3 regions of the Oerskovia sp. 140933 genome follow, and region 2 is predicted to be linked to each of the others. Evidence: riboswitches for the same ligand, from Rfam matches in the RefSeq annotation. Region 2 holds a riboswitch; each other region holds the start of a gene.
The links. A riboswitch is a leader RNA that binds a small molecule or an ion and turns the genes downstream of it on or off. The one in region 2 is predicted to bind S-adenosylmethionine.
Positions count from the first base shown of each region.

Region 1: it holds a riboswitch for S-adenosylmethionine, as region 2 does, so the genes downstream of both, NHG27_RS15990 (methylenetetrahydrofolate reductase) here and NHG27_RS13835 (hypothetical protein) in region 2, are expected to answer to the same signal.
Region 3: it holds a riboswitch for S-adenosylmethionine, as region 2 does, so the genes downstream of both, NHG27_RS08595 (hypothetical protein) here and NHG27_RS13835 (hypothetical protein) in region 2, are expected to answer to the same signal.

Region 1 is NZ_JAMXIO010000036.1:11,804-21,169, reverse strand. Features, by position in the region: gene NHG27_RS16025 (App1 family protein phosphatidate phosphatase) at 1-756, shown strand, start outside; gene fdxA (ferredoxin) at 794-1,111, opposite strand; gene NHG27_RS16015 (superoxide dismutase) at 1,259-1,885, opposite strand; gene NHG27_RS16010 (lysophospholipid acyltransferase family protein) at 2,159-2,800, opposite strand; gene NHG27_RS16005 (hypothetical protein) at 3,034-3,621, shown strand; gene NHG27_RS16000 (outer membrane protein assembly factor BamB family protein) at 3,652-5,265, opposite strand; gene NHG27_RS15995 (NYN domain-containing protein) at 5,309-6,520, opposite strand; SAM riboswitch class I at 6,813-6,915, shown strand; gene NHG27_RS15990 (methylenetetrahydrofolate reductase) at 7,037-8,086, shown strand; gene metE (5-methyltetrahydropteroyltriglutamate--homocysteine S-methyltransferase) at 8,108-9,366, shown strand, end outside.
Region 2 is NZ_JAMXIO010000026.1:50,452-59,817, reverse strand. Features, by position in the region: gene NHG27_RS13855 (CHAT domain-containing protein) at 1-801, opposite strand, end outside; gene NHG27_RS13850 (AAA family ATPase) at 798-2,135, opposite strand; gene NHG27_RS13845 (aldo/keto reductase) at 2,361-3,212, opposite strand; gene NHG27_RS13840 (cold-shock protein) at 3,786-3,989, shown strand; SAM riboswitch class IV at 4,121-4,233, shown strand; gene NHG27_RS13835 (hypothetical protein) at 4,339-4,710, shown strand; gene NHG27_RS13830 (hypothetical protein) at 4,843-5,547, shown strand; gene NHG27_RS13825 (transglutaminase-like domain-containing protein) at 5,683-6,672, shown strand; gene NHG27_RS13820 (TM0106 family RecB-like putative nuclease) at 6,725-9,366, opposite strand, start outside.
Region 3 is NZ_JAMXIO010000012.1:64,839-74,204, forward strand. Features, by position in the region: gene NHG27_RS08570 (SIR2 family protein) at 1-1,128, shown strand, start outside; gene NHG27_RS08575 (EcsC family protein) at 1,259-2,056, shown strand; gene NHG27_RS08580 (VOC family protein) at 2,084-2,923, opposite strand; gene NHG27_RS08585 (hypothetical protein) at 3,202-3,768, opposite strand; gene NHG27_RS08590 (nuclease-related domain-containing DEAD/DEAH box helicase) at 3,843-5,516, opposite strand; gene NHG27_RS08595 (hypothetical protein) at 5,579-6,340, opposite strand; SAM riboswitch class IV at 6,399-6,516, opposite strand; gene NHG27_RS08600 (glycoside hydrolase family 19 protein) at 6,878-7,843, shown strand; gene NHG27_RS08605 (hypothetical protein) at 7,914-8,783, opposite strand; gene NHG27_RS08610 (sensor histidine kinase) at 8,894-9,366, shown strand, end outside.

The DNA.
Region 1 (9,366 bases), on a different contig from region 2:
GTCGACGGGATGCTCGACGTCTCGCTCGCGCCGGGGTGGCACGACGTCGAGCTCGCGACGGCGAGCGGCGCGACCGCGACGGCGCGCGTCTTCGTGGTGGGGCACGGCCGTCGGCTGGGGGTCGTGAGCGACATCGACGACACCGTGATGGTCACCATGGTCCCCAGCCTGCTGCGTGCGGTGTGGAACACGTTCGGCCTCCACGCGAGCGAGCGGCGGCCCGTACCCGGCATGGCGGACCTGTACCACGGCATCGCCTCTGTACATCCGGAAGCCCCGTTCGTGTACCTGTCGAACGGCGCGTGGAACACGGCGGGCAACCTCGAACGCTTCCTCGACCGCAACGGCTTCCCTCCCGGTGCGCTCCTCCTGACCGACTGGGGACCTACGGCCACGGGCTGGTTCCGCAGCGGCCAGGAGCACAAGGGCAACGCGATCGATCGTCTGGTGCGCGAGCTGCCCGACGTCGGCTGGCTGCTGCTCGGTGACGACGGCCAGCACGACCCGGAGATCTACGCGGCCGCCGCGACGCGGCACCCGACGCACGTGGCGGCGATCGGCATCCGTCAGCTCACGCCCACGGAGAAGATCCTGGCCCACGAGCCCCCGGCACCGACGTCGGGCAGGGGCGGCGGGACGTTCCTCGGGACGCTGCCCGGTCCGCGCCGACCCCGGCGCCCGGTGCACGGCGTCCCCACGGCAGGCGGGCCCGACGGCGCAGCCCTGGCTCGGGACCTCGGGCGCGCCCTGCGCTGAGCCCGGCCCGGGCCCGGGGCGCGACCGGGGCCGTCGTTCAGGCCTGCGGGGCCAGGGCCGCGATCATCGGGTCGTCCTTGTCGATCATGCCCATCTTCGCCGCACCACCCGGCGACCCCAGGTCGTCGAAGAACTCCACGTTCGCCCGGTAGTAGTCGCTCCACTCCGACGGCACGTCGTCCTCGTAGTAGATCGCCTCCACCGGACACACCGGCTCGCACGCACCACAGTCCACGCACTCGTCAGGATGGATGTACAACGACCGCTTGCCCTCGTAGATGCAGTCCACCGGACACTCCTCGATGCACGCCTTGTCCTTCACGTCCACACAAGGCTGAGCAATCACATAGGTCACGGCGGACCACCTTTCTGAGGGATTCTGGCTGCCCGCAGGAAAGGCCCCGGCAGCGTCGCGCGTGGTGCGCGCCGCGGTGCCGGGGCCTTTCCCGTTCACGCGGGTCTCGTCATGACGGGCGCGGGGCACCGTCACGGGTCACGAGGGTCAGGCGGGGATGATGAGGCCTTCGCCCTGGGTGCGGGCGCGGGCGAGGCGTGCGTCGGCGTCGGCCCAGTTGACGAGGTTCCACCAGGCGGTGACGTAGTCGGCGCGCACGTTCTGGTAGTCGAGGTAGTAGGCGTGCTCCCAGACGTCCAGGAGGACGATCGGGACCAGGCCCAGGGCGATGTTGCCCTGCTGGTCGTAGAGCTGGACGATGATGAGCTTCTTGCCCAGGGTGTCCCAGGCGAGGATGGCCCAGCCCGAGCCCTGGACGCCTGCGGCGACGGCCGCGAAGTGCTTCTTGAACTTCTCGAACGAGCCGAAGTCCTCGGCGATGGCTGCCGCGATGTCGCCGGTGGGCACGCCGCCGCCCTCGGGGGAGAGGTTGGTCCAGAACGCGGAGTGGTTGACGTGGCCGCCGAGGTTGAACGCGAGGTTCTTCTCGTGGAGGTTGACCGCGGCCAGGTCGCCCGAGTCGCGGGCCTCGGCGAGCTTCTCGAGTGCCGTGTTGGCCCCGGTCACGTAGGCCTGGTGGTGCTTGGAGTGGTGCAGCTCCATGATGCGGCCGGAGATGTGGGGCTCGAGTGCGCCGTAGTCGTACGACAGCTCGGGAAGGGTGTAGACAGCCATGGTGAGTCCTCTCGATCGGTGTCGGCCACGCTAGGACCTCAACCGTGGTTGAGGTCAAGTCGGACGCCCTCGGGGCGCGGCGGTGGCGGGCGGACCCGCCGGGCGCGATCCCTGGGCACGTGGCCCTCCCCCGAGCACATCATGACCGCGCAGGTCCTGCACGTCCTTCTCAGGAACGGGCGTGTCCGCGGCTGCCGAACCCGAGGTTGGTCAGGGTTGCCCGTCGTGCTGCCTGACCAACCTCGGGTTCGGCAGCCGGCGGGGACGCGACGCTCAGCTCGCGCGCTGCTGCCCGCTCATCGCGTGGATCGAGTCCATGACCTGGTCGGTGAGCTCGCGCCGCGCCTGGGCGGGCTTGCCGGACGTGATCTGACGCGCCGGATCGATGGGCGCGCCGAACTCGACCGTCACGCGGTGGATCCGCGGGAGGCGCGACCCGACGGGCTGGACCTTGTCCGTGCCCTTGATCGCGACGGGCACGATCGGGGCGTGCCCCGCGAGCGCGAGCCACGCGACGCCGGTGTGCCCCTTGTGGAGCCTGCCGTCGCGCGAGCGCGTCCCCTCGGGGTAGATCCCGAACGCACCTCCGCGGTTGAGCACCTCGAGAGCGTCCTCGAGCGAGCGCTGCCCGGCACGCGGGTCGTCGCGCTGCACGGGGATGTGGCCGAGGGTCGTGAAGAACCAGCGGGACACGCGGCCCTTGAGCCCGGTGCCGGTGAAGTACTCGGCCTTGGCGAGGAACGTGACGTGCCGGGGCGCGACGATGGGGATGAGGAGCGAGTCGACGAACGACAGGTGGTTGCTCGCGAGGATCACGGGTCCCCGGCGGGGGATGTTGTTGAGCCCGGTCACGCGTGGCCTCAGCAGAGTGAAGGCCAGGAGCGACAGGATCAGCTTCAGCACCCGGTACGTCATCCGTACATTGTGCACCGACGTGCAGCGGGGCCCGACGGCGCGCTCCCACCCCGGGCGGTCGCCGGGCGGACGGGGCCCGGGGTGCCGGGGAGAACACGCGGTCGTGCACGGATGTTCACGGCACATGGTTCGTTGCGCAGTCCAGGCGACGCGGGCGGACGAACCATGAGACCCGCGATGCTCTCGCGCGAGACGTCGGGTGCGGGAAGGGCAGGGTCTGATATCCATCCATCATGGACAGACGACCCCTCTCACAGGTCCGGGCCGACGCCGTGGCCTCCCTGGTGCGCCTGGTGACGGCACCGGACGACGCGAGCGACGGCACCTTCCTGCGCCGTGAGGTGGCCGCCCGCATGATCGAGGCGCGCGCGCACTTCATCACCAAGGACGGTCGCCCGGACTGGTCCGGCCGCACGTACGCCTACCGGGAGTTCACACGCGAGGTCTTCAGCGACGCCGGGATCTCGCGCGAGGACGCGCCGACGATCCAGGCGGCGATCCGCTACCACTCCGGGAACCTCGTCCGGAAGGTCGTGCCCGAGGAGGACCTGGCCTCGGCAGGCTTCACCCTCCAGGAGTCGCCGCGCGAGCGCTCCGCGACCCGTCGCGCCGAGCGCTCGGAGGCCACCCGCCTCGTCGAGTCGGGCGGTCCCCTGGAGGGTGACGACCTTGCCCGCGCGGTGCTCCTCGCCGCCTCGGTGCTCGCCCGCGCCTCCCGCGGGTCCGTCCTCGGGCTCCCCGCCGTCTCCCGTCAGGACGTCGAGGAGAACCTGCGGTCGCTGTCGTCCCGGGCGGCGCACCTCGCCGGAGCCGACGGCTGAGCGGACGCCCCTGCAGCCGCGCCGGACCCCTCAGCCGAACCCCCTGAGCTTGCCCGGCATCGCGCTGAAGATCCTGCCGTCGACCGACCTGAGCGTCCACGTATCGACCGGGATCTTCGTGGACCACCGCGTGCTGCCGTCGGCCAGGTCGATCGAGAACCACCGGGCGTCCTCGGCCCGCTCGCTGCCCAGGACGACCGTCAGCGCCCCGCGTCCGGCGAACGCCACGGGGCTGCCGCTGGCCACCGAGCCGTCGCTTTCCGGGGCCTTCCACGTCCAGACCTCCTCGCCCGTCATGCTGTCGACGGCCACGGCCCCGGGATACGTCGCGACGACGGTCAGGTCCTGGGTCGTGAGGAGGATCTGGTTGGTGTACCGGGAGAAGGTCCACAGCTCGCGCCCCTCCTCGTCGAGGGCCACGAATCCCGAGCCGTTCTGGGAGTACAGGAGCGGCGGGGCGGTGCCGTCCGTCGCGTCCGGCTCGAGGAAGGAGCCCTCGGCGGACCACACCGGCGTCCCGTCCGCCTCGAGAAGCTCGGTGGCACCACCGTTCCAGGGCGTGAGTGCCAGCCGCCCGTCCCGGAGCGGCTGGACGAAGCCCTCCTCGTCGTCCCAGGGCAGGGTCTCGCCCTCGAGCGTGAGCGTGGCGCTGACCTCGCACCCGCCGATCGAGATGATGCCGCCCGCGTCGTAGAAGTGGAGAAGGCCCGGGTACCGGGTGGTCGTCCCGTCCTCCTGCTGGATCTCGCAGGCCTCGGCCTGGTCGGTCGCCCCGTCGTGCGGGATGGTCCGGGTCCACCGGACCTCTCCCGTCCCGGCGTCCTCGACCGTGATGACGACGTCGCGACCGTCCCGGGCCCCCCGGACCAGGTCGCCGTCGTCCAGCACCCCGGAGAGGCCGCGCGCGGGGTCCAGGTCGCGGCGGGCCAGCACCTCGCCGTCGAGCCCGACCACGGCGACCATCGTCGAGGAGTCGCCGGGAAAGAGCTCTGCGGCCCCCCCTCCGCCCAGACAGGTGACCTTCGTGCGGGCGGCGATCGTGGCCGCGGAGGCGTCGTCCGCCTGGCAATGGAAACCTGCCAGCGACTCGAGCCGCCAGACCTCCTCGCCCGTGGCCTGGTCGTGGGCCACGAGGGCGTCGTCCTGCGACACGAGGACACGGTTCCCGGCGAACACCGGCCAGGCCTCCCCGCCGTCCACGCCCCAGACCTCGCGGGGCGGCTGCGTCAGTCCGACGACCCCGCCGTGCGCGGTGCGCAGCTCCGCGTCCGCCTGGCGGGCGCGGGCCATGTCCAGCGCGGTGAGCCCACCGAGGACGAGGACGAGCGCCCCGGCCACGCCGGTGACGACCAGGCGCCGACGGCGCCGCGCCAGAGGGTCGGTCGGGACCGGGACGACGCCGTCCTCACCGCCGCTCGTGCCGGCACCATCGGTCGCGGCGGCACCATCGGTCGCGGCGGCACCGTCGGTCGCGGCGGCACCGTCGGTCGCGGCGGGAGCGAGGTTATCGGGCGGGGTGTCGGCCGGGCCCGAGGGCGCGCCTGGACGCGGGGGTCGCGGCGCGAACGGGTCGTCGACGTCGTCCAGCTCGTCGACCGCCTCGAAGGCGAGCTGGCGGGGTTGCTCTCGTCGTCGAAAGGGCACGCCCGGAGCCTAGCGGCCCGGGCGTGCCCTGTGGCGGGTGCGCTCAGCGTGCGGCGACCGACACGAGGTAGTCGTCGGCGTCGTCGTCCCAGCGCAGGTCGATCGCGCCCGCGGTCTGCGCGGCCTTGCAGAACTGGAGGAAGCTGCGGTAGCCGAGCGCCTTCTCGCTGAAGTCGGGGCGCTTCTTGCGGAGCTGGTTCTTGAGCCCGGACAGCGGCACCGAGCCGCCCTGGTCGCCCACGACCGTGCGCAGCAGCGCGAAGTCGTCGCCCGCGTGCCCGCGCTCCGGGAGGGAGACCTCGGGGTCGCCCGTCGCGGGGCCCGCGCTGAGCTGCACGACGCCGCGCTCCTCGAGGTAGCGCAGGAACTCGCCGAAGTTGCGGAAGCCGTAGTCGGCCTCGCTGAAGGTGGGGTCCTTGCGCAGCAGCGTGCGCTTGAGCGTCGAGGCGACGACGGCCCCGCTCGACGAGCTCGACAGGTCCGCGAGGGTCTGCGCGACGAGGACCGCGAGGTCCTCGTCCTCGTTGGTCGAGGAGGCCCCGTGCCCGACGGCGGACCCGAGCTCGGCCTCGACGTCCAGCGGGACCGGGGTCGGCTCGGTCTCCGCCTGTACCGCCTCTGCAGGCGACGCGGGCGACGCGGGCGGCGTCGCGGCCTCGGGGGCGGGCGCGGTCGCAGCCTTGCCCGACGAGCCCGACGAGCGGCCGGACGACTTGCGGGTCGTGCTGCGGTTCGAGCTGTTCGAGGAGCGCTTGCGCTCGACGGGCTCGTCAGGGATCTCGACGCCCTCGAGGCGGTCGTAGAAGAGGAACTCGTCGCACGCGGGGGGAAGCAGCTTCGAGGTCGAGTTCTCGACGCCGATCCCGATCACGCGCTTGTTGAGCTCGCGCAGCTTGTGCACGAGGGGTGAGAAGTCGCTGTCCCCCGTACACATGACGAAGGTGGAGATGTACTCACGCTCGAAGGCCATCTCGATCGCGTCGACGACCATCTTGATGTCGGCGGCGTTCTTGCGCGAGGCCCCCATGCGCTGGGGCATCTCGATGAGCTCGACCTGGTGGCGGGTCAGGGAGCGGCGGTCCTCGTCGAAGTACGACCAGTCGGCGTAGGCGCGGCGGACGACCACCCGGCCGCGCGCGGCGAGCGCGTCGGCGATCGGCTTGAAGTCGAAGGTCATCCCGCCCAGGTGGTCGCGCGCGCCCAGCGCGAGGTTGTCGTAGTCGAGGAAGACGGCCAGACGTTCTTCGGTGTCCATATCCGCCAGGGTATGGCCCGCGCAGGCCGAATGCCCATCCGCCGCGGCGGCCAGCGCGTCAAGGTCCCCTGCGGCCGGAGCGTCGGCACGACGCGGCCACGCCGACCGACGACGTGCGCCCGTCCGGGGGCGCCCGACAGGCGTACGTTGGGAGAGCACCCGCAGGACCGACGAAGCGCCTTGCAGACGGGGACGAGACCGCCAAACGGGTCGATTTCCCGCTCCCAGACCCTTCTGTCTCACGATCCGAGCAGAATCTGGCTCAGATCATGGATTCCCCCTACGATCGTCAACACCATCCAGAGCGGTCGAGAGTCCTGGCTCGTTGACACCGCAGCAACCCCCCAACGGAAGCCTCCCGCGGGTACGGGTGCTACAGCCAGGTTCGATGGAGCGATTCATGACCGAGGCATCTTCCTGCGCCACCCCGCACACCGGGGTACTGCGCACCGCACCCTGCACGAGCCGTGCGGCCACCGCTGCAGCCACCGTCCGAGCGCCCCTGGCGGCCGCACGATGAGCATCGTCGACCTGGGGCACTTCGGGCACGAGGCGCCGCGACCCACGGTGTCGTTCGAGCTCATGCCCCCGCGCCGTCCCGACGCCGCGCCCAAGTTCTGGGAGACCGCGCGCCGGCTCGTCGCGACGTCGCCCGACTTCGTGTCCGTCACGTACGGCGCGGCCGGCACGGACCGCGAGACCTCGCGCCGCGTCATCAGCCAGCTCCTGCACGGCACGCCCGTGCTGCCCATCGCGCACCTGACCTGCGTGGGCGCGTCGCGCGAGGACGTCGAGGACGTCATCACCGACTTCCTCGAAGCGGGCGTGCGCAGCTTCCTCGCACTGCGGGGGGACCCTCCGCGCGACCAGCCCGACTGGCGCCCCGGCGAGGACGGCGTGCGGTCGAGCGCCGAGCTCGTGGCCCTGCTGCGCGAGGTCGAGGCCGCTCGCTGCGCCGCGAGCCCGAGCATCGCCCTGCGCGGCGCGGCGCGCCCCCTGACCATCGCGGTCGCGACGTTCCCCGACGGCAACCTCGCTGCGGGCACGAGCCGGACGCAGGAGGTGCGCCGCCTGTGGCAGAAGCAGCAGGCGGGCGCGGACTTCGCGATCACGCAGCTCTTCTACGAGGCCTCGTCGTACATCGACTTCGTCGCCGAGGCGCGCGCCGCCGGGGTGACCATCCCCATCCTCGCGGGCCTCCTGCCCATGACGGACCCGGCCCGCCTCGCGCGCGTCGAGGAGCTCACGGGCGTCCCCGCACCGCGCCGGATCGTCGAGGCCCTCGAGGCCGAGGCCGACCCGGCCGCGCGCCACGCCCTGGGCATCCGGCACTCGGTCGCGCTCGCGCGCCAGGTCCTCGCGGCCGGCGCGCCCGGCCTCCACATCTACACCTTCAACAAGCACCAAGCCGCTCTAGACCTGCTCGAGGGAGTCGACCTCGGCGGTGGGGTAGCGGGAGACGCCGGCGGCGTCTCGTCCCGCACCCCCGACCTGGCCAGCGGGCCGTGGGTCTCCGGCACTCCCCTTCCCTCCGCCGAGCCTGCCCTGGGCAGCTCCTCGGTCTGACCAGTTCAGAGGTATTCACCCATGAGTGCACCCACCTTCCCGTCCGGTTCCGTCCTCGGCTACCCCCGCATCGGCCCGCGCCGCGAGCTCAAGAAGGCCGTCGAGTCCTTCTGGGCCGGCCGGATCACGGCCGACGAGCTCGAGGCCACGGCCTCGGCGCTGCGCGTCGCCGCCGCGAAGCGCCTCGTCGACCTGGGCCTCGACGCCACGTCGGGCGCCGTGCCCGGCTCGTTCTCCTACTACGACCAGGTGCTCGACGTCGTCGCTCTCCTCGGTGCCGTCCCGTCGCGTTTCGCGTCGCTCACCGACGAGAAGGGCGCGCTGGACCTCGCGGGCTACTTCACGGTCGCGCGCGGCGCCGGTGAGGACGCCCCGCTCGAGATGACCAAGTGGTTCGACACGAACTACCACTACCTGGTCCCCGAGATCGGCCCCGAGACCCCCGTCCGTCTCGCCGACGACCGCGTCGTGCGCCAGTTCGTCGAGGCCAGGGACGCGGGTGTCGTGACGCGGCCCGTCGTCGTCGGGCCCGTGACGTTCCTCGCGCTGTCGAAGGCCTCGGACGACGCGCCCGCGGGCTACTCGCCGCTCTCCCGCCTCGCGGACGTCCTGCCCGTGTACGTCGAGCTGCTGCGCGCCCTGGCCGCGGCGGGCGCACCGTGGGTGCAGCTCGACGAGCCCGCGCTCGTGTCCGACTCGGTCGACGTGCCGGCTGCCGAGGTCCACGCCGCGGTCACCGAGGCGTACCGGGTGCTCGCTTCCGAGCTCGCGGTGGGCACCGAGCGCCCCGCGATCCTCGTGGGGGCGCCGTTCGGCGGGCTCGTCGGCCCCGGGGAGGACGGCCTCGCGCTCCTGGCCGCGACCGACGTGGAGGCGATCTCGCTCGACCTCGTCAAGGGCGCCGTCCCGGCGGGCCCCGTCGCGGGCCTGGCGGACAAGACGGTCGTCGCGGGCGTGATCGACGGCCACAACGTCTGGCGTGCGGACCTCGCCGCGAAGCTCGACGTCCTCGACGCGGTGCACGCCCTGGGCGCCGGTGCCGTCACGGTCGGTACCTCGACCTCGCTCCTGCACGTCCCGCACGACGTCGAGGACGAGGACTGGACGAACGGCTCGATCGACGTTCGTCTGCGTGACTGGCTCGCGTTCGCCGACCAGAAGGTCGCGGAGGTCGCGGTCCTCGCCCGCGCCCTGACCGAGGGCCGCGACGCCGTCGGCGCCGAGATCGAGGCGGCCCGCGCGGTCGTCGCGAGCCGCACCGAGGCGAGCGGCGTCGTCGT
Region 2 (9,366 bases):
GAGCAGGACCATGAGCACGACGGCGCACGACGGCGCGAACCCGATGCCGCGGTCGCTCATGACCGCGCCGACGAGGACCAGGGCGAGCGTGCCGACCCGGACCGCGACCCGCCCGAACCCCTCCATCTGCTGCCAGACCTGGTGGTGGAGCAGGAGCCCGGCCTCGGCGTGCATCGGGTTGTCCGCGAGGACGCCGTCGAGGGAAGCGGTCCCGTCGGGCGTGAGCCGCGCCAGGGCCACGAGCAGGTCGGCGTCCTCCGGCGCGAGCTCCAGTCCCCGCAGGACCAGGCCACGCGCCTCGTCCTGGCTGCCGAGCCGGTTCCGGATCATGGCGGCGTCGTACAGGACCCGGGGGTCCTCGGGCGAGAGCTCGAGCGACCGACCCGACGCCGCCCGCGCCCGCGCCTTGTCCGCTGCTCGCGGGCGACCCGCGAGCAGCACGTACGCGTGCTGGCCGTGCGCGGCCGCGTCGTCCGGGTCCAGCGCGAGGCATCGCTCGACCGCGGACCGGGCGCCTCGTGCGTCGCCCAGGTCGAGCAGCGCGACCGAGGCCAGCAGGTGGGCGACCGCGAGGTCGGGAGCGACGGCCACCACGGCCTGCGCGTACCTCAGGGCCTCGTCGGTGCGGCGCAGCCCCAGGCAGAGCGACGCGGCCGACAGGAGCAGGCGGGCGTCGTCGGGCTCCTCGCGGAGCGTCGCCACGACCAGTGCGAGCGCGTCCTCGCCCCGCCCGACCTCGTCGAGCAGCTCGACGCGTCCGAGGACGGTCCGGACGAGCTCCGACGCGTCCGCGAGCGTCACAGCATCCGCCGGGCCCGCAGGTAGGCCGCGAGCTCGTCGTATCTCCCGTCGGCGTTCGCGAACGTCACGACGTTGCGCGCGGACTGCAGCCACGCGGTCGTCGAGGGTCGCACCTCGCGGAGGGTCGCCAGGACGTCGGCCATGGAGATCGGCCGCACCTGGCCGCTCTCGATCGAGGCCATCATGGCCTTCTCCGCCGCCGACGAGCACAGGTGCTCGAGGTCGGCGCCGGAGAACCCGTCGGTCCGCGCGACGATCACGTCCAGGTCGATCCCCGCGACGGGCCGCCCCTTGAGGTGGTGCCGCAGGATCGCGTACCGGGCGGGCTCGTCGGGCGGCAGGACCAGGACCACTCGGTCGAAGCGCCCGGGCCGCAGGAGCGCGGTGTCGACGTCCCAGGGATGGTTCGTCGCCCCCAGGACGAACAGGCCGTCGTTGTCCGACCCGATCCCGTCCATCTCCTGGAGCAGCTGGTTGACGACGGTCCGCATGCCCGAGGAGCTCGAGTACCCGGCCCGCTTGCCACCGATCGCGTCGACCTCGTCGAGGAAGAGGACGGCGGGCGCGAGGCGGCGCGCGCGCTGGAACAGGTCGTGCAGGTTGTGCTCGCTCTCGCCGATGTACTTGTCGAGGATGTCCGCGAGCGTGACGGTGAGGAACCGGGCGCCGAGCTCCCCGGCCACCGCGCGGGCCATGAACGTCTTGCCCGTCCCGGGCGGTCCGTACAGGAGGAGCCCACCGCGCATCGACTTGCCGAACGCGCGCGCGATCTCCTGGTTGCGCATCGGTTCGAGGAAGGCCTCGTGGATGCGCTTCTTGACCTGGTCGAGGCCCCCGACGTCGGCGAGCGTGACGGTCTCGCGCGACACGTCGAGCAGCCCGTTGGCGTCCGAGGGGTCGTCGTCGACGCCCGTCCGGAGGAACGGGGCGGGGAGCGCGACCCCGACCTCCTGCTCCATCCGGTCCCAGTCGACCGACGGGGCCGGGGCGCTCCCGACCTCGGCCGCGGCGGGCACAGAAGGCGGCGCGGGGTGGTCCGCCCCGGGCGCGGCCGGCGGCGCCACCGGCCCGGGAACGCCCGACGGCGCCGCTCCCGCCTCCTCGGAACGCGTCGGCACGCCGTCGCTCCCGTCCGCGAGCGAGGTCGCGGCGCGCGTCACGAGGTCGAGCGCGTCCGTGCTCGTCGGGTCGAGCCGCAGGGCCGCGCTCGCCTGCTCGAGCGCCTGCGCGGGCTGCTCGGCCTGGAGGAGGAGCCGCGCGAACTGCACGCGCAGGACCGCGTTCTCGGGGGCGGCGCTCACGGCCACGGTCATCGCGTCCAGGATGTGGCGCATCGTTGGGCTCCTTGGGTCGGCACGCCCCCGGCGCAGCGCCGGGGCGGGGCACAGTCTGCCGTGCCGGCCCGCGGGGGGTCGAGGTGGCCCCCCTGTGGCCCGTCGTGGGGACGCGCGCCGGTCCGTCGGACCGCGGGCGGACGGCCTTCCCGCGGTCGGGAGAGGCCGCCGTCTCAGGAGGGGCCGCCGTCTCAGGAGGGGTACGGCCTCAGGAGGGGTACGGCCTCAGGAGGGGTACTGCGAGAACGCGGCCGTCGCGGGGTCGGAGCCGAGCCGGACGTCGGAGTCGAGGCCGTCGATCGCCGCGACCTCGCCGGCGGTCAGCTCGAAGCCGAACAGGTCGATGTTCGTCGCGATGCGCCTGGGGTCGACCGACTTGGGGATCACGATCCGGTCGTGCTGCAGGTGCCAGCGCAGGACGACCTGGGCGGGCGTGACGCCGTGCGTCTCGGCGATCGAGGTGACCGCGGGGGCGTCGAGGTCGGTGCCGCGCCCGAGGGGTGAGTACGCCTCGACCGCGATGCCCGCGGCCCGGGTCGCGTCCTGCGTCGCGCGCTGCTGGTAGGTCGGGTGGACCTCGATCTGGTTCACGGCGGGCACGACGTCGGTCTCTGCCAGGAGCCGCGCGAGGTGGTCGGGCAGGAAGTTGGAGACGCCGATCGCGCGGGCGGCGCCGTCGGCGTACAGCTTCTCGAAGGCTCGCCAGGTCTCGACGTAGAGGCCCCTGCTGGGGACGGGCCAGTGGACGAGGTAGAGGTCGACGACCTCGACGTCGAGCGCCTCGCGCGAGTCCTCGAACGCCTGCAGCGCGGACTCGAAGCCCTGGTCGCCGTTGCGGAGCTTGGTCGTCACGAAGATCTCGCGGCGGTGCAGCCCGGTCGCGCGCAGCGCGGCCCCGACACCGGCCTCGTTGTAGTAGCCGGCTGCGGTGTCGATGTGCCGGTACCCGGCCTCGAGGGCCAGCTCGACGGTGCGCTGCGTGGCGTCCTCGGGGACCTTGAAGACACCGAGCCCGACCTGCGGGACGGCGACACCGTTGTTCAGGAGGACGTCGGGGACCTGCGTGGGAGACACCATCCTCCAGTTCTACCGGGCGCCCGCGGGGGCTTCCACCCGACGCGGCAGGGCTCGCCGGGGCACGACCGGCCGTGCCCGGACCGGTGGTCGCCGTGCCCGCGGGGCGCCGGATGCGCGATGCTGTGACCAGTGTCCTCTCCTGGCGCAACGGGTCGTCGACCCTGCGTGCCGTGAGCCGGCGCCTCGCAGAACCGTCCCCGACGGCGGGTCGGGCCTCTCGCAGGCGTCGGACCTGGGGTGATCCCCCGGTTCGACGGCGTGCTCACCTCGGTGGCGGACGCTCGGCGGGGCGTCGCGGACGCCACGCGGGGTCCGGGTCCGGTGCTCGTGCCGGTGCCCGTTTTGCAGGCCCCTGACCCTGTTGGGCGACACGCGTGCTTGACTCGTTACCTCCCAGGGCTAGCACAGTCGCACTTCCCCCTGTACCGTAGCCGGTGAGATTGCAGTGCCTCGCTTGTCCTTGCGCAACGGCCCCATGCCACCGCGAACCTTGTTACCCAAGAGTTGACGACGAACACCGTGATGTTCGGCTCCAGATCATGGAGCTGTTTGAAACTCTAGAAGGAGATCCCCATGGCATTGGGAACCGTGAAGTGGTTCAACGGCGAAAAGGGCTACGGCTTCATCGCACCTGAGGACGGCAGCGCCGACGTGTTCGCGCACTACTCCGCCATCCAGACGCAGGGCTTCCGCTCGCTCGAGGAGAACCAGCGCGTCGAGTTCGACGTGACGCAGGGCCCCAAGGGCCCGCAGGCGGAGAACATCCGCCCGCTCTGATCTCACTCGCCTCCGGGCGAACCTGATCATTGATCGAGTGCCCCCGACCGGTTCGCCGGTCGGGGGCACTCGTGCGTCCAGGACCAGGAGCCCCCGTGCTCGGTCCGTGACGCCGTGGTAGAACTGAGAACGGTCCAGAGGACCAGCGAACCGCCCTCCGGCGTGCTGGTCCGGCAACCGCGTGATCGCGCACGGTGCTCCCGGAGGAAGACCCGCCCCCGCGTCCGTGGGGGAAGAGCGAGGCCCGACGCCGCAGCGCACCTCCTCGTGCCCCTCACCCGGGGCTGTCCCGGGCGAGGTCTCCGCACGCGGGGGAGCTCCGCCGTCGGGCACGGAGAGAAGGAGCACCATGGCCGAGCGCGTCGTGGACCGTGAGGCAGCCTCCGCTGCCGCCTGCCCCCCGTCCGTCGTGTGCCGCCAGTTCGGCCCCGGGCACCTCCTGCACGCCCTCCACGGCCGCATGCTCCGCAACCGGCCCTGGGGCTGGCGCGACGGGGTCGTGCTCGCGGTGCGGTCGGTCGACGCCGGTGCCGAGGTCGTCGTGGAGTACACGACCGGCGAGGGGGCGTGCCGGGTGTGGCACCACACCGCGCTCGACCTCGCTGCCGGGCAGGGCGTGCGCGTGCACGAGCAGTACCACGCGCTCGAGGTCGGCTTCAGCACGCTCAACGTCCGGCTGCTCGGCGGGGTGGGCCACGTGCCGGAACCCGCCCCGCGCTGAGCGCGTGGTCCCGCCCTGGCTCGCCGGGCGGGTCGCGGCCGGATCGCGCCCTCGACGGAACGCACGGGCCAGGCACCGCGTTGAACCCGTGTGGGCACCCGCCCGCGCCCGGTTCGACCAAAGGACACGCTCATGGGATTCCTCGACCGCCTCCTCGGCCGCGCCCCGCAGGACGACGGGATGCCGCGCCGCCACGCGACCTACGACGGCCACGAGTCCCCCGCGTACGGCACACCACCCCTCGCACCCACCGGGCCTGCGCGCAGCGAGGACGACGTCGCGATCGACCGCTACCGGTACCTGCTGCGCACCGCTCCCCCGGAGGCCGTCGAGCAGGCGCACGCCGAGGCGTTCGAGAGGCTGACCCCCGAGCAGCGCCGGCGCGTCCTGACCGACCTCGGCCAGCAGGTGCCGCCCGCGGAGCGTGCGACCTCCGACGACCCGCAGTCGCTCGCCCGCATGGCGACCCGCGCCGAGATGCGCAACCCCGGGACCCTCGAGCGGTCGTTCGGGGGTCGGCAGGGCGCGCCGGGCATGGGCTCGATGATCGGCTCGAGCATGCTCGGCACCATCGCGGGCGTCGTGATCGGCTCGGCGGTCGCGAACATGATGTTCGGGCCGATGTTCGGCGACCCGACGGCGGACTTCGCGGGCGACGGCGGCACCTCTGGCGCCGGCGACCCGGGCGCGACCGAGGGTGACCCCGGGGCGACCGAGGCCGGGGCCGAGACGGCGGGCGGCGAGCCCGGCTTCACCGAGGCCGGAGGCGCGGGCGACCTGGGTGGGGGCTTCGGGGACTTCGGCGGCGGCGACCTCGGCGGCTTCGGAGACTTCTGAGGCCCTGGCTCGCCCGGTCCTTGCCGGGGGGGGTGGCCGACGGTCCACCGGACCGACGCGTTGCCCTGCCGCGCGCCACGGTCGACACTGGTGCCCTGCCGCGCGCCGCTCGTGACCGCGACCTCGGAGGATCCGATGAACGACCCGTCCAGCCGCCTCGCGCCGAGCGGCACCACCGCCGTCCCTCGGTCGGTCGCCCGCTGGGCGGCCCACACGCCGTACTCCTCACCCGGGGAGCATGCCCGGCTCCTGCGGGCGGTGCCCACCGACCCGGACGCCCTGGGGCAGGTGGCACGCAACGTGATCGCGCACTATCGCGCGGAGGCCGCCATGATGCCGGCCGAGCGTGCCACGGACGTCGACAGCCGGTGGCTCGCGACGATCCTCGACCTCGACCACTCCCGGCACGGGACCGCGCTCACCGAGCCTCGTGCGGTCTGCGACCGGGTGGGAGGCTGCTGCCGGGACCACGCGCTGCTCGCGGTCGGGGTGCTGCGCGAGCACGGCATCCCGGCCAGGACCCGTGTGGGGTTCGCGGCGTACTTCACGCCCGGCTTCCACCACGACCACGTCGTCGTCGAGCACTGGGCAGACGGCCGCTGGGTGCGCTGGGACCCCGAGCTCACCGCTGGTGACCCGGCCTTCTCGTTCGACCCGCTCGACCTCCCGCTCGAGAAGGGGGTGACCGGCGAGGACCTGACACTGCCCTTCGTGCCCGCGGCCACCGCGTGGCTCGCGCTCCGTGCGGGGCTGGCGGACGCGGACCTGTTCGGGCTCGACCCCGGGCTGCCGGTCCGCGGCGACTGGTTCGTCCACGACTACGTCCTGTTCGAGCTGGCCCACCGTCAGGGGGACGAGCTGCTGCTGTGGGACACGTGGGGGGCGATGAGCACGGACGACACGCTCGAAGGCGCCGACCTCACGCTGGTCGACGAGATCGCGACCCTGCTCGCCCGTGCCGACCAGGGCGACCGGGAGGCGGAGGACGAGCTCACCGCGCGCTATGCCGCCGACGACCGCCTGCATCCGGGGCCTCGGGTGCGCACCCTCTCCCTCACGGGACCCAGCAGGTGGACCGACCTCACCAGCCGCCCCCTCGAGACCGATCGCCTGAGTGCGGAGTAGTTGTCGCCAGACGGCCCATGCGACGACAGCTGCTCCGCACTCAGCGGTGCGATCAGCGGAGCGGCGAACGAGTCCCCGCGCCGCACAGCCCGATGAACGCGCCCAGCTCGGCGAGCTCCTCGGGGTGGTTCGGCAGGTAGTCGGTGAGCCGGGGCGAGCGGACCACGACGGCACACCACTGACCGCGCGAGACCGCGACGTTGACCCGGTTGCGCGAGAGCAGGAACTCCATGCCGCGCGGCACGTCCTCGCGCGCCGAGGCCGTCATGGAGACGATCGCGACGGGCGCCTCCTTGCCCTGGAACTTGTCGACCGTGCCCACGCGCACGTCGCCGAGCCCCGCGGCCTGGAGCGCGTGCCGCACGGTCCACACCTGCGCGTTGTAGGGGGCCACGACCACGAAGTCCTCCGGGCCGAGCGGCCGGGACCCCCCGGCCGCCGGTCCGTGCGGGTACCACGCCGTCCCGAGCAGCGCCTTGACCTGGCGCACGATCTCCTGCGCCTCCTCGACCGAGGAGACCGCGTTGCCCGCGTGCTCGACCTCGACGACGTGCACGCCGGGCTCGACCCCCACGAGCAGCCGCTCCCCGGCCGCGGCCTCCGCGTGCAGCAGGCCCTCGTACGCGAGGTCCGACACGGCGTCGCACAGCGCAGGATGCATGCGCCACGAACGGGCCAGGAAGTACCCGAACTCGGGCGGCAGCACGTCGTGCCCGCCGCCCGCGCGGGTCAGCCACCCGAGCGCCGACTGGTCCACGGGCTCGGGGTGCTGGCCCTGCGAGACCTGCGGGAGCTGCTGCGGGTCGCCCAGCAGAAGGAGCCGCTGCGCGGCGCGCGAGACGGCGATCGTGTTGGCGAGCGAGAACTGACCGGCCTCGTCGATCACGAGCAGGTCGAGCTCGCCGTCCCCGAAGCGCTCGGCGTGCGCGAGGTCCCAGGCCGTCCCGCCGACGACGCAAGGCCCCTCGGCGACGAAGGCCGCGGTCTGCGCGGAGTCCACGAGCCGCCAGGGGACGAGCCGTGAGCCGTCGGGCAGGGCCGCGGCCGCGACGTCGTCGGGCAGGCCTGCGCCCGCCTCGCGGCCGACGGCCGACACGTCCCGCCCCTTGGGGCCCGACGCCTTCTTGCCCACGCGGTCCGCGGGCACGCCGCCCTTGGCGATGACACCCGCGAGGACGTTCTCCACGACGTCGTGCGACTGCGCGACGACGCCCACGCGCCACCCCTCCGCGACGAGCCGCCCGACGACCTTCGAGGCGAGGTGCGTCTTGCCCGTGCCCGGGGGGCCCTGGACGCCCAGGTAGGAGCCGTCGAGGTCACGCACGGCGTCGGTCACGGCGTCGATGTAGCGCTCGGGGCCGTCGCCCAGCGTCGGGAGCGGGGCGCCGGACACCGTGCGCGGCGGGCGCCGGCGCAGCAGGTCGAGCGCGGGGTGGTCCGGGAGCACCAGGGGCGACCGCGACCCGGCGGGGTTGAGGGCCTGCACGGTGGCCGCGAGCGCCCGGACCGACGCCTCCTGCTGGGGAGTGGGCAGCACCTGCCCCACCGTGAGCGCCATGGGCAGCGCGTCGTGCGGTGCGACGCCCTTGGGCACGGGCATCCGCACGTCGAGCACGTCGACCTCACGGCCGGTGCCGAGGCGTCCGCGCTCGACGCCGTGGACCCGCACGCTCCCGGTGGACCAGCGGACGGCTCCGTGCGCGGGCTCGATCCCGTCGGGTGCCGGTCCCTCGAAGAGGGCCGTGGCGCCGTCGTACCCGGCCTTGAGCTCCGAGCCGTCGGGCAGCTCGCCGTACAGGCGCAGGCGGCGCGACGGGTTGCTGCGCGGTGTGGCCCTCGCCCAGTCCTCGATCACCTCGGCGCGCTCCACGAGGAAGTACGCGCGCGGGGTCTGCCACTGGTCGACGGGGTCCTTGAGCCGCGCGAAGTACTCCTGCCAGAACGGCTTGGCCTCGCGCCAGTAGTACCCGACGCCGGCACCCAGCAGGGCGACGGCCTCCTCGTCGTCGGTCCGCCCCTCGCCCGAGCGGCCGTCGACGCCACCCGCGAGAGCCCGTACGTCGAGCTCGACCTGCTCGGCCTCCGCGCGCTTGGCGCGACGGGCGACCTCCGCGTCGGAGAGCTCGAGGGCGGGAGGCAGGTCGTCCTCCCAGCCCGTGCCCGCCGGGGAGCCGGTCACGTCGCTCGTCGCGGGGGCCGAGCGTCCCGCGAGCCCCAGCAGGAACTCGTGCAGGCGCAGCGTCGAGAGGCAGTCGTACTCGTTGTAGTCCGCGATGCCGCGCAGCAGGTGCTCGGCCTCCTCGGTGCGTCCCGCGTCGCGTGCCGCGCAGTACGTCGCGTACGCCACGACGGACGCCGCCGCGTCCGTGACGTCGCCGCCGCGGAGCTGGTCGCCCATGTAGAGCGGCTCGAGCTTCTTGATCGAGTACGACGGCGCCGACACCTTGAGCGAGTGCCGCACGGTCGCGTAGAGGTCCACGAGGACGCCCTGCCGCAGGAGGTCGTCGACCTCCTGCTCGTACACGCCGTGGCGGGCCGCGATCGACAGCAGGTGCGTCTTCTCGTACGACGCGTAGTGGTAGACGTGCAGCCCCGGGTACTGGGCGCGGCGCTTGGCCAGGTAGTCGACGAAGTCGATCAGGGCCTGCTTCTCCTGCTCCAGGTCGTGCGCCCAGAACGCCCGGAACGGGGGCT
Region 3 (9,366 bases), on a different contig from region 2:
CTCGACGACCAGGCTCGCGATCTCGGCGACCGCGCCGCCCGCGGCGACCTCGCCCTCTTCTTCGGCGCCGGCGTGAGCATCGCCGCAGGCCTGCCGTCGTGGGGCGCGCTCCTGGCGAAGCTCGTCGAGGCGATGGATCTCGACATCACGCCCGAGGACCTCAAGGGCCTCGGTTCGCTCGAGCAGGCCGAGCTCCTGCAGGTCACGTTGGCCAAACGGTCGGGTCGGCACGACGAAGCCGCGCGTCGCGACAGCCAGGAGCAGCTGGGCCGCCAGGTCGCAGCAGTCCTCGCCGCGGACGACCTCCGCCCGAGCCTCGCCCACTGCCTGCTCGCGGGCATGCGTATCCCTGAGGCGGTGACCACGAACTACGACCACCTCTACGAGGAGGCGGTCGCGGCGTCGTCGGGCCTTCCTGCCGACCAGCACGACCGCGCGATCTCGACGCTCCCCTGGGACCCCACCGACGCCTCGCGCCCGTGGGTCCTCAAGATGCACGGGGACGTCGACCGTCCGGCGACGATCGTGCTCTCCCGCAGCTCGTTCGTCCGCTACGACACCCGCTGGAAGCCCGTCGGATCGCTCGTGCAGTCGCTCATGATGACCAAGCACCTCCTCGTCGTGGGCGCCTCGATGACCGACGACAACCTGCTCCGCTTCGCCTACGAGGTCGCCGGGCTCCGTGAGGAGCTCGTCGCGGCGGGTGCGCCCGGCGGGCCGGGGAGCGAGATCGGGACCGTCGTCCACCTGGCCGACGACGTGGCCTTCAGCCGTCTCTGGGAGGGTCGTTTCGACGTCGTCGTCGCGTCCCCTCCCCTGCCCGACGACGGCACTCCCGCCCGCGAGACCACCTCCCGTGGGGAGAAGGAGGCCGAGGCTGCGCGTCGGCGTCGGGCCGCCCGGGGCCTGACCGTCTTCCTCGACACCGTGGCGATGCACGCCGAGCGGGACGCCCCGCACCTGCTCGACGACCCCTATCTCCCCGCAGACCCCGACGAGGCCGCGCTCGTGCGGCGGCTCCGCGAGGACGCGCACGCCGTGCGGCAGCGTGCGGACGTCGGGGGCGACCGGAGCGCAGGATGGCGCGAGCTCGCGGAGGCGCTGGAGCGGTTCGGGACCGGGAATTAGTGCCACTTCGCGTCATTCGGCGTTCGAATTCCCTCGACGCGTGCAGATTTCACCCGCTCGGCCCCCCTGCCCGGTGCCAAAGGTCCGTACATTCAGGCTCGCAGACTCACACAGCGACCATGGAGGCACCGTGTCGGCGACCGCAACCGAGAACGCCCCGAACGACTCCGACGACGCCACCGAGTCCCGGGTCGAGAAGGTCGCAGCGCGGCTGACCGCGCTGGTCGGCTCGGTGGTCGCCGACGGAGTGGGCCCCGTGACCGGCTCAGTCGAGTGGGCGGAGTCGCGTCTGGCACGGGTCCAGAAGGAACGGTACGACTCGAGCAAGAAGAGGCAACGAAACCCGGACGAGGACGCCGAGGAGATCGAACGCGTCATCAAGCGCCTCGTCATCGAGTCGACGCAGGCTGCGGGCGCGAACGGCTTCGTCACCGGCCTGGGTGGACTTGTCGCCATGCCGGTCACGATCCCCGCGAACATGGCTGGTGCGCTGATCATCAATGCACGCCTTGCCGGCGCGATCGCCTATCTACGCGGCTACGACCTGCGCGATCCGCACATCCTCACGATGGTCACCCTCGTGTCTGCCGGCTCGACCGCACAGCAGGTACTCAGTGCGTTCGGCGCCAAGGTCGGGCAGCAGTTCGCGCTGGAGGCCATCAAGGCGATCCCCATGAGCGTTCTCCGACAGGTCAACAAGAAGGCGGGCTTCTTTCTCGTCGCGAAGTACGGGACGCAACGGGCAGCGATCACGCTCGCCAAGGTGCTGCCGATCGTTGGTGGTGTCGTCGGCGGAGCGGTGGACGCGACCCTCACTCAGCTCATCGCGCGCACCGCGAAGTCGCTGTTCCCACGCGACATCGACGACATGCCGGAGCGAAAGCCAAGAAGGCGTCGCCGTGACGAGACGGCTGACGGGGTGGCGTGACACCTCGTCCTGGACCCGCCTGAGTTCCTAACCCCACTCCTGCGGCGCGAACTGCGACAGGTTCAGCTCCGCGCCTTGCGGATCCCGCACCACCGCTTCGCGCGTCCACTGGTTCTCGCTGGTCGACAGCACGGTCCCGCCGGCTCGCTCGGCTGCGGCGGCGCTCTCGTCGCGGTCGGCCACCGCGAAGGCCACGTCCCAGCGCGCGGGCCCCGCTACGCGGGCGACCCCTGCGGCGACGTCGGGGAACCCCGGCGGCGCGGACTGCTGCCGCTCGAAGATCCCGGGGTCGGCGGTCTGCGCGAGGTGGTCGCCGTAGCCGGGGACGCGGAACATCCCGGCGCCGAGCGCGGGGTCGAGCTCCCACCCGAGCAGCGGCCCGTAGAACTCGAGGGCTCGGTCGGGGTCGGGTGTGAGGAGGTTGCTGAAGTTCCAGGTACCCGGCCCGTTGACGCTCTGCGCTCCGAGACGCGTGCCCGCCTGCCAGAGGCGGAAGCGCGCACCCTGGGGGTCCTGGACGGAGGCCATGCGTCCGGGCGGTCCGACGGTCTCGGGGGCGGAGAGCAGCGTCCCGCCCGCTGCGGCGACGGCTCCCGCGACGGCGTCGACGTCGTCGACCGCGACGTACGTGATCCACTCGGGCGTCGCGTCACCACCGTCGGGTGGGGAGGCGATCGCCGCGACGTCGTGCCCGTCGAGCGAGGCGACGACGTAGCGCCCCGGCGCGTCGGGCGGCATCTTGTCGGTGAACGTCCACCCGAACAGGGCGCCGTAGAACGCGGTGGCGGCGTCGACGTCGGGCTGCTCGGTGTCGACCCAGCACGGCACCCCGTGCGGGTACGTGCGGGGCTGCGTCGGTGAGCTCATCTCTGCCTTCCCGGCCCCGTCGGGTGCGGGGCCTCCCGCTTTCCACCTTCCCAGGTGCGGCTGACACGGGCCTCCGGGAGGACGCCTGGCCGCGTAGGTGTACTGATCTCGTCGACCCACACCTTCCCCTTCTGGGCGCGGTTGAGCGGCCAGACCGGAACCCGCCCGTGGTGGCGCCCGAACAGCACGCCGCCACGCCCCCGACGGCGCGACCTGCAGCGGCATTCGGTGAACGTACAGCCGAGAGCGAGCAACGACACGCGAAGCCGGACGACGGCTTACAACCAGGGTTCGACTGGCCGGTCGCGAAGCTGGGTCCGGGCCTTCTCCCGGAGCGCAGCACTCTCTTGCGCGCTCATAGCCCTGGAAGGCCTGTAGAACACTTTCACGCCGCCTGCGAGGTCCTTCACGTAGACGGCATACTGGGAGTAGCCGCTCGAGCGGTCATGGACGATCTCGTGTTCCCGGAGGAACTCGAGCGGTTCTGGCTCTGGCCAGGTCAGATGGCGTAGAAGCACGACGAGCGGCCCGATAAGCATCGCGCCAAGAACACCTACCGGAACTGCCAGGAGAACGCTCCCGAAGAGCGTCACCACTGCGATACCGACGTCTCCATCGATGAACATCTGAGCCGCTCCCGCGACGCACGCCAACATTGTGGTCGCACCGATCGCGATCCCGGTTCGACTCATCCACCGGTGTTCGACGGACTCCCTTCGACGGCGCTCGTCGAGTGAAAGCTCGCCATCGATCGTCACTGTCGCCACTTGTCGCGCAAACGTCACGATCTCCCGTGGTACTTCCTGTCCTGCTGCCTCATCCGTCGTCAAAATGATCCTGTTCATCATCGTTGGTCTCGCAGGTGGTATGCCTACCGCCCAGTGAGGGCTGTCGCGTGGTAGTACGTGCGCTGGCAGGGTCACCCACCCACCTCCCAGCCCACCGCCTTCCCCAGCCGCCGCCGCACAGCTTCTCCGCCGACCTGTTCGATCCATTCGCGCGGCCCGACGACCACAAGCAGCGATCGAGCTCGGGACAGCCCGGTGTACAACATCTCGCGTGCCCGGGCCACGTCGCGGACACCGTTGACGGCGAGCACGACGACGGGTCGTTCGAGGCCCTTGAACCCGAGCACGTGCCCGTAGAAGACGTCCGACTCGGCGAAGAAGGCATCCCAGTAGGCGGCGTGGCCGCCGAGCTCGACCTCGTTGACCTGGGCGGGGTGCCGACGACCGGTGGCGAGCAAGGCGACGGATCCGGACGCCCAGCCTTCGTCGAGGAGCGCCTCGACGGCGTCGTCGGCGGCGCCCACGGCCTCCTCGGCGGGGACGTCCACGAGACGGACGGGAGGCCCGTCCATGCCGCGGGGACGGAGCAGGTCCTCGGACAGGGCACCGAAGACCTGGGCGATCTGCTTGGTCGAGCGCAGGTTCTCGTCGAGCGTGACCTGGACGAGCTCGATGGGGACCCGTCCTTCGCGGGGGAAGATGCGTTGGGCGTCGTCCATGAAGACGTAGAGGCCGCTCGTGTCGGGGTCGCGCAGGCACTTCATGAGCGAGGGCCACCAGAGGTCGCCGAAGTCCTGGGCCTCGTCGACGACGACCGCGTCGAACAGTTCGGCCGGCGACCGGTGGGCCGCGAGCTCCCCCAGGGCGAGCGGGAGCCGCCGTTCCCAGTAGTCCCCGTCGTCGTCGGCACCCGGTTCTGCACCCCAGGTGCGCGGCAGGTCGTGGAAGAGCCCGACGTAGGTGGGGCGTTCGCGGGCGGGCCACGTCTCGACGATCCGCTCGAAGTACCGTCCGAGGCCACGTGAGTAGCACAGGAGGGCGACGGACTCGCCGGCGCGTGCACGCCGTCGGGCCTGCTCGAGCGCGAGCCACGTCTTGCCAGAACCTGCGCCGCCGACGACGCGCAGGCGCCGTGCCTTGCGCAGGTAGTCGAGGATGCGGCCCTGGTCGCGGGTCATCTGCTCGAGCCGGTCCTCGTGTGCGGCTGCGGCGGCGAGGTGCTCGGCCTGGCTGGGGAACCCACCGGCGAGCGCCGTGACCAGGTCGTCGAGGTCGGCGTGGGTGAGCGCGGCGTGGCCTTGGCCGTGGCGGGTGATCGCGTTGCGCACGCGTTCGGCGGTCCCGTGCCCGCGTTCGACGTCGCCCCGGTCGATGATCATGTCGCGGGGCAGGTCGAGCGTCTCCCAGGTGGATGCGACGTACTGGTGGGGGAACGCGACGAGGTGCGAGGCACGGGCGTCGGCGGCGAGGAGACCGCGGCGGCGCAGCAGCGACTGGAGGGCGTGCCGGGCTCCTTGCGCTTGCCCGACCGGGTCGATGCGGCGCCGCTGGTCCCCGCTCCCTTGGCTCCACGCGCCGTCACGCCGTTCGATGTGCCCACCCTTGACCTCGATCGCGGCGAGCCCGAACCCGGGCCAGGCGACGAGCAGGTCGATCTCGTACTCTTGCTCGTCCTCCTGCAGCCGCAGGCCGTGGAAGACCGCGGCGTCATCGGGTAGCTGCGCCAGAAGGGCTTCGTGAACGGCACGCTCCGCGCCCCCGTCGGGAGGGTAGGCGGGCTCGGTCGGGTAGGTGCGGGGCGGCATGGCTCTGGTGTACCGGACCTGCCCGACGCCGTCACGCGCCGGGGGCGTATCGGTCGCCCTGGTCATGGCTTTTCACCCGTTCGGGTGGCTTCGTGGATGAGCGCGACCGCGACGAGCTCGTCGAACCAGGCGGCGGGCTTCTCACGGACGACGACGGCTTCGACCCTGCCGGGCTGGACCTCGATCCCTGCCCGGAGGCGGTCGGAGACCGAGCGCAGGTCCCGGGGCACGAGGGCTGTCCACTCGGCGAGCCGGACGTACACGGCCTGGGGCTCGAGCGGCGCGAGGCCGTCGCGCTGGACGGCAGGGTGCACGGACTGACCGACGGGATCGATGCGACCGATCGAGCCCGTGTCGAGCTGGAACGGCCGAGCCCCTCGTGCCACCACCTCGGTGAACATCCCGTGCCACCTCGGCGCGGACTGCGGTGTGGTGACGACGGTGGTGTTCGTCGGGATGTGGCGCAGGACGCGGTCGAGGGCCCCGGGCATGTCGGCGGCCGCCCGCTCGAGCATCGCGAAGACCTCGTGGCAGGTGGTGCACGGCGCAGTGAAGCCGGTCGTGACCCCTCGCCGGAGTTGGCGGACGTTGCGCCTGCACACGACGCAGAGCACCGAGGGGACCACGAGGCAGCCTTCAGCCCTGTCGAAAGGGGTCTGCACGACGGGGTGCCGGAGGCACCGGACGGGGAATGCGTCGTCTCCGACGATCGCCTCGCACTCGTCCTCCGGGAAGACCCGCCGGACGGTGGCCTGGGTCGCAGGGGCGGGCTGGGTGTTCTCCCGGTCGGGGAGGGGGGACGAGTTGTCGAGCTGTTCGGTCATGCTGCTTCCTTCGCCGAGGAAGGTGATCGACCAGCACCGGAGTCCGGGCGGGTCGATGACCCTGCGCTTCCCGCTGCCGGTCGGCTGCGGGCGGGTCTTCCTCCTGGGGCACCGTGCGCAGAGAGCGCGGTTGCCGGACCGGCACGCGGAGGGCGTATCGCCGGTCACTCTGGACCTAGGACATTTGTACCTGAAAGTACGCAGGAGGCGCAAACTGGTCGGCGCCCGGCACCGAACGTGGAGGGCGGGTCGTCCGGTCCGCCTGTGCGACAGCCCGAACTGCACGCTCCGCGACAACGGACAGATCTCGCTGCCATGACCCGCGATCAGCCACCCGGCGGTTGCCCAGTCGCAGTAGTTGCACGCCCCCGCCGCGAGAAGTGGCGTCGAGCAGGATCGGCACATCGCCCCTTCCGCTCGGGCCCCGCCCCGCACAGCCCACCGCGCCTACGTAGTACCCCCTACGTGCATTGACCATCTCCCGTCGCTCCCCACAGGCTCGCAGACGTCCCCCTGAAATCGACGAGAGGCACGTGCATGCTCACGGCACGAACGATCCGACGGCCAGCGACGGTGCTGGCCCTTCTTGCTCTTCTCCTGACGACGGCCCTCGCGTGGTCGGTCGCCGGTCCGGCTCCCCGCGCGGCGGCCGCCGAGGTGTGTGCTCCGGCGTGGTCCGCGTCCGCGGTCTACACGGGTGGCGCGGTGGTCTCGAAGGACAACCAGAACTGGAAGGCGGGCTGGTGGACGCAGGGCGAGGCGCCCGGCACCACGGGCCAGTGGGGCGTCTGGCGCACCCAGGGCGCCTGTGGCTCGACGGGCGGCACCACGGGTGGAACGACCGGCGGCACCACGGGCGGCAGCACCGGCGGCGGCAACCAGTCCGGCTTCGTGGTGAGCGAGGCCCAGTTCAACCAGATGTTCCCCAACCGGAACTCGTTCTACACGTACCAGGGCCTGGTCGCGGCGCTCAGCGCGTACCCGCAGTTCGCCACGACGGGCGGCTCCGAGGTCGCCAAGCGTGAGGCGGCGGCGTTCCTCGCGAACGTGAACCACGAGACGGGCGGCCTGGTCTACATCAAGGAGATCAACACGGCGAACTACCCGCACTACTGCGACGCGTCGCAGTCGTACGGGTGCCCCGCGGGCCAGTCGGCGTACTACGGCAAGGGCCCCATCCAGCTCTCGTGGAACTACAACTACAAGGCCGCGGGCGACGCCCTGGGCATCGACCTGCTGCGGAACCCGTACCTGGTCGAGACGGACGCGGCCGTGTCCTGGAAGACGGGCTTGTGGTTCTGGAACACGCAGTCGGGGGCGGGCACCATGTCCGGTCACCAGGCGATCGTGGGCGGCTCGGGCTTCGGTGAGTCGATCCGTTCGATCAACGGCTCGATGGAGTGCAACGGCGGCAACCCGGCGCAGGTCCAGAGCCGCATCGCGGCGTTCCAGCGCTTCGCGCAGATCCTGGGGACGACGACGGGCTCCAACCTCACCTGCTGAGTCCCTGCACCTCCCCTGCCCGACGGCGGAGCGCACCTTCCAGGAGAAGGTGCGCTCCGCCGTCGGGCGGTCAGCGCACGACGAGGAGGACCGTGAGCCCGAGGACGAGGTCGATGACCACGCAGGTCTCGGCGTACCAGCGCCACACGATCCGGTTCGCACGGTGCAGCGCGGCGTCCCATCCCACGTGCAGGAGCCAGCCGGCCGCGACGACGTACGCGGCGGCGTCGGGCGGCAGGGTGGCCGCGAGGACCGCGAGCCCGGCGTAGACCACGAACCCGACCACGTGCAGGGCCAGGACCCGGTCCCGGCGGAACTGGCGGCGCAGGGTGCCGATCACGAGGTACTCCGCCCCCAGGAACACGAGGAGCCACGGCGAGGGGATGCCCGGGCTGATCCAGCTGTCGAACGTCAGGCCGAGCCCGAGGAGAGTGGGCCAGCGGTGCGCGACGGCGTCGAGCACCTTGCGTGCCCCGGAGACGGGCACGGCCCGCGCCGTCGTCCCCTCGTGGTGCGTGCGCCGGGCCAGCATCACGGCGACCATCGCGGGCAGCATGAGGACGTGCCCCACGACGAGCGCGGTGTCCGCCGAGACCACGCCGGCCCAGTACGGGACCAGGGCCAGCGCGAGCGACAGGTACATCGCCAGGCACATCTCGCCCACGTCGCGCAGACGGTGCCCCTGGTGGACCATCCACAGGCCCATCCCGATGCTCATGGTCGTCGCCATGGCGAGGGCCGTGCCCTCGGCCCCGGTACCAGCGGCCTCCCAGCCGAGTGACCTCAGGGCTGCCTCCCAGACCGGGACGAGCAGGAACATGCCCAGGAGCATGGCGACGAGCATCTGGGCGAGGTGGGCGACGAGGCGCCTCGACGGACGACGGTGCGGTGAACGGTCCCCGGCGGCGACCGCCGGGTCCAGGAGAGGTGTCGTGTTCATGGCACCACCGTCCGGCCGGTGGGCGCACCGGCGTCAGGGGTGCGGTGTCATCAGGATCCGTGCGGAACGCACCAGGACACCGTGCGCGGCCCCGGCCTACGATCGCTGGCATGGACCATCCCAGGTCTCGCCCGCTCGACCCCCGCGACCGGCGCCTCGCGCGAGCGCGGCTGCTCGTCCTCGTGTGGCTCGCGACGACGCTGTGGACGAGCCTGTTGATGCCCGGGATCGGTCTGACCCGCGAGACGCGCCCCGTGTGGGTCGTGCTCGGTGCGGTCGGCATCCTCGCCTTCAGCGTGACGACCGCGGGAGCCGTGCGGTCCGCCGTGACTCCCTGGCTCGGCGAGAGGGCGCGGAGGCGGTGGCTCGTCGCGTCCGCCGTGACGACCGTGGCCTCGCTCGGACTCGTGGCCCCTGTCGCGGCGGGCGTCTGGGACACCTGGGCGTGGATCGGGGCCACGGTCGTCGGGGTCTCGCCCTTGCTCGTGCGGGCGCGGACGGCGGTCGTGGTCGGGCTCGGGTGCACCGCGGTCAGCGCGGCCACGGCGTGGGTCACGGGCGGTGCGGTGTGGCCCGCGGTCGT